DNA from 2 places in the Streptomyces sp. NPDC024698 genome. Region 2 is predicted to be linked to the other one. Evidence: predicted binding sites of a transcription regulator. Region 2 holds the regulator's gene; the other holds the start of a gene.
What was found. The regulator HspR, encoded in region 2, represses chaperone genes until heat shock. The targets are predictions, from matches to a motif close to TTGAGNNNNNNNNNCTCAA.
Positions count from the first base shown of each region.

Region 1: a site for HspR is predicted at 2,285-2,303, ahead of lon (endopeptidase La). Genes of this name have one in related genera too.

Region 1 is NZ_JBVHLK010000002.1:29,780-33,184, reverse strand. Features, by position in the region: gene ACZ4AA_RS04600 (rhomboid-like protein) at 225-1,073, shown strand; gene ACZ4AA_RS04595 (hypothetical protein) at 1,273-1,551, opposite strand; gene ACZ4AA_RS04590 (GNAT family N-acetyltransferase) at 1,682-2,209, shown strand; gene lon (endopeptidase La) at 2,326-3,405, shown strand, end outside.
Region 2 is NZ_JBVHLK010000032.1:19,592-22,996, reverse strand. Features, by position in the region: gene ACZ4AA_RS35960 (substrate-binding domain-containing protein) at 1-533, opposite strand, end outside; gene ACZ4AA_RS35955 (heat shock protein transcriptional repressor HspR) at 1,288-1,740, opposite strand; gene dnaJ (molecular chaperone DnaJ) at 1,748-2,935, opposite strand; gene grpE (nucleotide exchange factor GrpE) at 2,969-3,405, opposite strand, start outside.

The sequences.
Region 1 (3,405 bases), on a different contig from region 2:
CCGGTGATGGACAGCGACGGGAGGAGACGCGAAGGGTGGGGGGTGACGGAAGGAGCGCCGTGGATCTGAGCATCACCGACCGGACGGGCACACTCCCCGGCGACGCCTCCCCATCCCCTGCCGAAACCTCCCCATCCCTCGATGAAGCCTCCCCATCTATAGGACAGGTTTCGGGGGATGCTGACGGGGCAGCCGCATCTCCTGACGGGGCCCACCCGTCATCCTTGAACCAGCTCCCCGCGATGCCTCCGCAGCGGGAGGGCTCCACCTCGCCCGCGGTCCCGCCCGAGGCGCCCGCCACCACCAGGTCGGAGGACGCTTCCGGTCCTGCGGTCACGGGGGCCGCGTCGCGGTCGAGCGAACCGGCGGCCACCGCCGACGGCCGGTGGGTCGTGCGGCTCGTGCCCACCCCGCGGGGTACGCCTTTCACGTTCGGGTACGCGGCCGTGCTCGCCCTCACCTCGTACGTCGCCGACCACGCGCACCCCGCGTTCGTCCGCGCCCTGCACCAGGCGTCCAGCACGGACGTCGCCCACCTCGTACGGCACCCCGTGCTCGTGCTGCTCGCCAGCGCGCTCTGGATCGTCGGAGGGATCGCCTCGCCGTACGCGGCCGGTTTCCTGCTCGTGCTGACCGCGCTGGAGCGCCGCACCGGCGCCGCCCGCGCGGCCGGCGTCTTCCTGCTCGGGCACGTGGTGGCCACGCTCGTCACCGAGCTGCCGGTCGGAGCGGCCGTGCTGGCGGGCGCCCTGCCGGTCGGCTCCACGCACCGGCTCGACTACGGCATCAGCTTCGGCGTCGCCGCGAGCGCCGGCTCACTCGCGGGACTCCTCTCTCCCTGGCTGCGCTGGCCGCTGCTGATCGGCTTCGGGGCGGTCCTCGCCCAGGACCTGATCCTTCTCACCGACCCCGTGACGGACGCGGGCCATCTCGTCGCCCTGTCGATCGGCGTCGCGACCTGGCCCCTCGTACGACGACGGCACCGCCACCGGCTGTCGCCGCCGGGCGGCAGCCTGCCCGGCCGAGAGAACCGAGGCGAGGCGAAGCCGGTGGACAATCAGCGATCGGCTTGACCCGTCCGGGTGACGGCGACCGTGGCACCCCGCCGGGAGACGCGACCGCACACGCGCACGCGACCGCACACGACGAGTCCGCCCAGGACAAGACCGCACGCCACCCACCGCGACGGCGCGGCGCACGCGTGATCACCCCAGGGGCCCGGCCGCCCGACCGGCCCCGGGGTGCAGCGCGGGAGGCCGTCCCCGCGAGGTGCTAGCGGGTCGGCGTGCCGTTCTGGGCGTCGGCCGCGGACTGCCAGGCCTGGAGGCCCGCCATGGAGGCGTCCTTGGCCCGTCGCCAGTGCAGGGCCGCCTGCTGGGACGGGGGCACGTCCATGGCCCGGACCATGCGCCGGCCCGCGGCGAGCAGGGCGCCCGCCGCGATGACCATGCCGGTGCACGCCACCGCGGTGCCGGCCACGGTGAGCACGGCACCGGCCGTGACGAGCCGGGTGTCGATGTCGATCTTGCGCTGGGGGAGGTGATGGTTCATGTCCCCACCATCCGAGTCCTCCGGCCACCCCGCATCCCGGAGGCTTCGGATCTCCGTACCCCGGGGGCCGGTGGCCTGATCGTTCCGCGGCTCTTGACCGCCGCCGGGGCCCGCTGATCGGGTGACCGGCATGACAGAGCTCGGACCCGTCACCTGGCCACCCGCCCCGATCAGGACCGAGAGGCTCGTGCTCCGCGCGCCCGAAGCGCGGGACCGGCCGGCGTTCATCGACCTGCTCGCCTCCCCTGAGGCGCACACCTATCTCGGCGGCCCCCGCCCGCGCGAGGAGCTGGAGCGCGTGACGCCGGAGGTGCCCGAGCGATGGCCCGGGAGTTTCGTCGTCGAACTCGACGGGGCGATGATCGGCCAGATCCTGCTCAGGAGAGCACCGGGACACGGCCGCCCGGCTGCCGCGGGGAAGGCCGATCTCGGCTACTTGTTCCTGCCGCGGGCCTGGGGACACGGATACGCGGCCGAGGCGTGCGCGGCGGTGCTCGGCTGGTTCGACGGCGTGCTTCCCGGTGAGCCGGTGGTGCTCCACACCCAGACCGCCAACACCGGCTCCATGCGCCTCGCAGCGAAGCTGGGCTTCACCGAGGTGGAGCGGTTCCGGGCCTGGGACGCCGAGCAGTGGCTCGGCCTCCGGGCGAACCCCTGAGCCGGAATCCCCCGCCCCGCAAAGCGATCGCTCAGAGCGAACAGGTCCCGGGGAACATTGCGGAGCTCCTGTGCATTGAGTCGACATAGCTCAACTTGAATGCCGAAGGGGAGATCATGGCTTCGACGTCCGCATCACTCACTCTGCCCGTGCTGCCGCTCGACGACGAGGTCGTGCTGCCCGGAATGGTGGTTCCGCTCGACCTGAACGACACGGATGTGCGCGCCGCGGTGGAGGCCGCTCAGGCCGCCGCCCGTTCAACACCCGGAAAGCCTCAGGTACTCCTGGTGCCGCGGATCGACGGGACCTACGCGAGCACCGGCGTGCTCGGCACCGTCGAGCAGGTCGGCCGACTGGCCGACGGCGACCCGGGCGCGCTGATCCGCGGGCGCGGGCGCGTGAAGGTGGGCGCGGGGACCACCGGTCCCGGTGCCGCCCTGTGGGTCGAGGGCACCCGGGTCGAGGAGACCGTGCCCGACCCCCTGCCCGGCCGGGTCACCGACCTGGTGAAGGAGTACAAGGCCCTGGCCACCAGCTGGCTGCGCAAGCGCGCCGCCTGGCAGGTCGTGGACAGGGTGCAGCAGATCGACGACGTCTCCGCCCTTGCCGACAATTCCGGTTACTCACCGTTCCTGTCCATCGAGCAGAAGGTCGAGCTGCTGGAGACCGCCGACCCGGTGGCCCGGCTCAAGCTCGCCACCGAGCAGCTCCGCGAACACCTCGCCGAGCAGGATGTCGCCGAGTCCATCGCCAAGGACGTCCAGGAGGGCGTCGACAAGCAGCAGCGCGAGTTCCTGCTGCGCCGCCAGCTCGAAGCCGTACGCAAGGAGCTGCGCGACCTCAAGGGAGAGGACGGCGAGGACGAGTCCGACGACTACCGCGCCCGTGTGGAGGCCGCCGACCTCCCGGAGAACGTCCGCGAGGCGGCGCTCAAGGAGGTCGAGAAGCTGGAGCGGTCCAGTGACCAGTCGCCCGAGGGCAGCTGGATCAGGACCTGGCTCGACACCGTCCTGGAGCTGCCGTGGAACGAGCGGACCGAGGACGCGTACGACATCCGGGGCGCCCAGACCGTGCTCGACGCCGAGCACGCCGGTCTTGAGGACGTGAAGGAGCGCATCACCGAGTACCTGGCCGTGCGCAAGCGGCGCTCGGACCGCGGTCTGGGAGTCGTCGGCGGGCGCCGCGGCGGCGCCGTG
Region 2 (3,405 bases):
GACATGGCACCCGACTTGAACTGCGCGGCGTTGGGGTCGGTCACCGAGCCGTTCATCATGACGATCTTCTTCGAGGCCGAGTTGGCGCCCAGCGCGCCGGCCAGGGCCTTGGCCTGGGTCTCGCCGACCAGCTCGTTGTCGAAGGAGATGTAAGCGTCGATCGGACCCTGCGCCAGACGGTCGTAGGCGATGACCGGGATACCGGCCTCCTTCGCCTTGCGCACGCCCTTGGCGATCGTGACGGAGTCCACCGCGTCCACGAGGATGACGTCGACCTTGTCGTCGATCATCTGCTGCATCTGACGAAGCTGCTTCGCCGCGTCCTGCTCGGCGTTCAGGTAGACGACGTCACCCTTCTTCTCGGTGAGCTTCAGAACCTGATCCCTGATGATCGGGTAGTCGAACTTGTCGTAACGGGTGTTCTGCTTCTCCGGAAGGAGCAGCCCGACCTTGATGTCATCACCCTTCGTGGGGCTGGCCGAGGTACCGCTCCCCCCGATGCCCAGGCCGCAGCCGGAGACGGTGACGGCCATGGCGGAGGACGCCACGGCTATGGCGGTACGGCGGAGGCCGGTGTTACGAGTCTTCACATCAGGTGCCTTCCGGGCGAGGTTGCAGCATTGCGACCCAGGTGGCTGAAAGCCAACGCGGCGATCACCTCAGCGTCAAGGAGTAACCACTTAACGAGATGGCAACGGCGTTTCGTGTTCCACAAGTGAACACGACGGGAAAAGACTACGCCCATCCACCGACCGATCCCCTCAGCTTCACCTTCTGTCATTCACAGGTACGACCAACTTCCGTTCACGGGAGTCGTGATCGTCGACGGTTTTTAACTGCCGTTGACGATCAGTCAGACCTGATGGAACGCATGGACAGAGCCACCGGCGCGCGGGGCGCCCTCGCCGCGGCCCTCGCGCCCGCCACAGCGGGCGGCCCGCCCGGCGCGGCCCGCACCAGCGCCTCGGCAGTGACCAAGCGCACATCGCCTCTCCATAAGCGGCAGTTCTCCGCGAACACCGCTTTCCCGGGCACGGCGACGCCCCCAGGAAGAACATCCCGGCCAATGGGTCGAAAGCGGCCTATCGCGCTATTCCAGTGGCAAAGAACGCACAGCGCGCCGATTGCACCAAGAGGACGGGCAAGGCAAACGACCCTTTCGCCGACAAACCCGCCACCCCCCCCTCAGGCATCGGCGAAATCAAGCCGCTTGTCGCCACGGGTTCCCCGGCGCATGCGAAGGGGCCCACCGGTTCGGTCGAACCGGTGGGCCCCTTCGGGCAAGAACTAGTCGGTCGCCCGCTTGGGGCGCCACACCACCAGGGCGCTGGTCTGCTGGACCTCCTGGTACGGGACCAGGTCGCGCCGGTAGGAGGCGTGCACGGCGGCCTCGCGCTGCTGCATGGCGGCAGCGGCGCCGTCCAGGGCCGACTCCAGCTCCGCGACACGGGACTGGAGCGCGGCGACCTGGTTCTCCAGTTCGATGATGCGCTTGATGCCGGCGAGGTTGATGCCCTCGTCCTGCGACAGCTGCTGGACGGTGCGCAGCAGCTCGATGTCGCGGGCCGAGTAGCGCCGGCCCCGGCCGGCGGTGCGGTCGGGAGAGACCAGACCGAGCCGGTCGTACTGACGCAGGGTCTGCGGGTGCAGTCCGGAGAGCTGGGCCGCCACCGAGATGACGTAGACCGGGGTCTCCTCGGTCAGTTCATAGGGGTTGCGTCGACGACCGGTCGTGTCCATGGCTCCGTCATGCTCCCTTCGCGGCCTGGAACAGCTCCGCCCGCGGATCCTCACCCGCGGTCGCCTCTCGGTACGCCTCCAGGGCGTCACGAGCCGTGCCGGACAGATCCTGGGGGACCGTCACCTCGACGGTGACCAGCAGGTCGCCCCGGGTGCCGTCCTTGCGGACCGCGCCCCTGCCCCGGGCGCGCATGGTGCGCCCGTTGGGAGTGCCCGGCGGCAGCTTCAGCGTGACCGGAGGACCGCCCAGCGTCGGCACCTTCACCTCGCCACCGAGCGCCGCCTCCGCGAAGGTGACGGGCACGGTGACGGTGAGGTTGTCGTCCTTGCGGCCGAAGACCGGGTGGGCGTCCACATGGACGGTGACGTACAGGTCACCGCCCGGACCTCCCCGCTCTCCGGGAGCACCCTTGCCGCGCAGCCGGATCCGCTGGTTGTCGCTGACACCCGCGGGGATCCGGACCTGCATCGTGCGGGACGACTTGGCCCGGCCGCTGCCCGCGCACTCCATGCAGGGGTGCTCGGCGATGAGGCCGCGCCCCTTGCAGTCGGGGCAGGGGTCCGTGAGCGAGAATCCGCCGCCCGAACCCCGCGCCACCTGGCCGGTGCCGACACAGGTCGGGCACACACGCGGTGTGCCGTTCTTGTCGCCGGTGCCCGAACAGGCCTTGCAGGCCGCCTGCGAGGTCATGCGCAGCGGAACGGTCGCGCCGTCCACCGCCTCCGTGAAGGAGAGCGTGACCTCGGTGTCGATGTCCTGGCCGCGCCGGGGCTGCGTCCGCGTGCCCGGTCCCGCGCCGCCTCGGTTGAACAGGCCCCCGAAGACGTCACCTATACCGCCGCCGAAGCCGCCGGCCCCTCCAGCTCCCTGTCCCTGGGCACCGCCTCCGAAGAGGTCACCCAGGTCGAAGTTGAAGTTGCCGCCGCCCGCGCCGGGACCCGGACGGAAGCCGCCGTTGCCGAAGAGGGCGCGTGCCTCGTCGTACTCCTTGCGCTTCTTGGGGTCGCCGAGCACGTCGTTCGCCTCGGAGATCTCCTTGAAGCGCTCCTCGGCCTTGGCGTTGCCCTTGTTGGCGTCCGGGTGGAACTCGCGGGCGAGCTTCCGGTACGCCTTCTTGATCTCGGCCTCGGTGGCGTCCTTGGGGACGCCGAGGACCTTGTAGAAGTCCTTCTCGATGAAGTCCTTGGTGCTCATCCCCGACGTCCCTCCTTCCTCGTCCGTTCAAGCTCAGCCCTCGTCCGGGCCACCGCTCTCCTTGTCATCGGCCGCCTCGGCCGAGTCCTCGGCCTTGACCGTCTGCGCCCCGGGCTGCGGCTCGGCGACCGCCACCCGCGCGGGGCGGATGGTGCGCTCGCCGAAGCGATACCCCGGCTGAAGAATCGCCACGCACGTCGTCTCCGTGACGTCCGGCGCGTACGAGTGCATCAGGGCCTCGTGGATCGTCGGGTCGAAGGGCTCGCCCTCCTTGCCGAACTGCTGGAGCCCCATCTTCGCCGCGACGGTCTCCAGCGATTCGGCGACGGACTTGAATCCGCCGACGAGCTCGCCGTGATCCCGCGCGCGGCCGATGTCGTCGAGCACGGGCAGGAGCTCGGTCAGGAGGCTCGCCACGGCGACCTCCCTGACCGCGATCCGGTCGCGCTCGACACGGCGGCGGTAGTTCT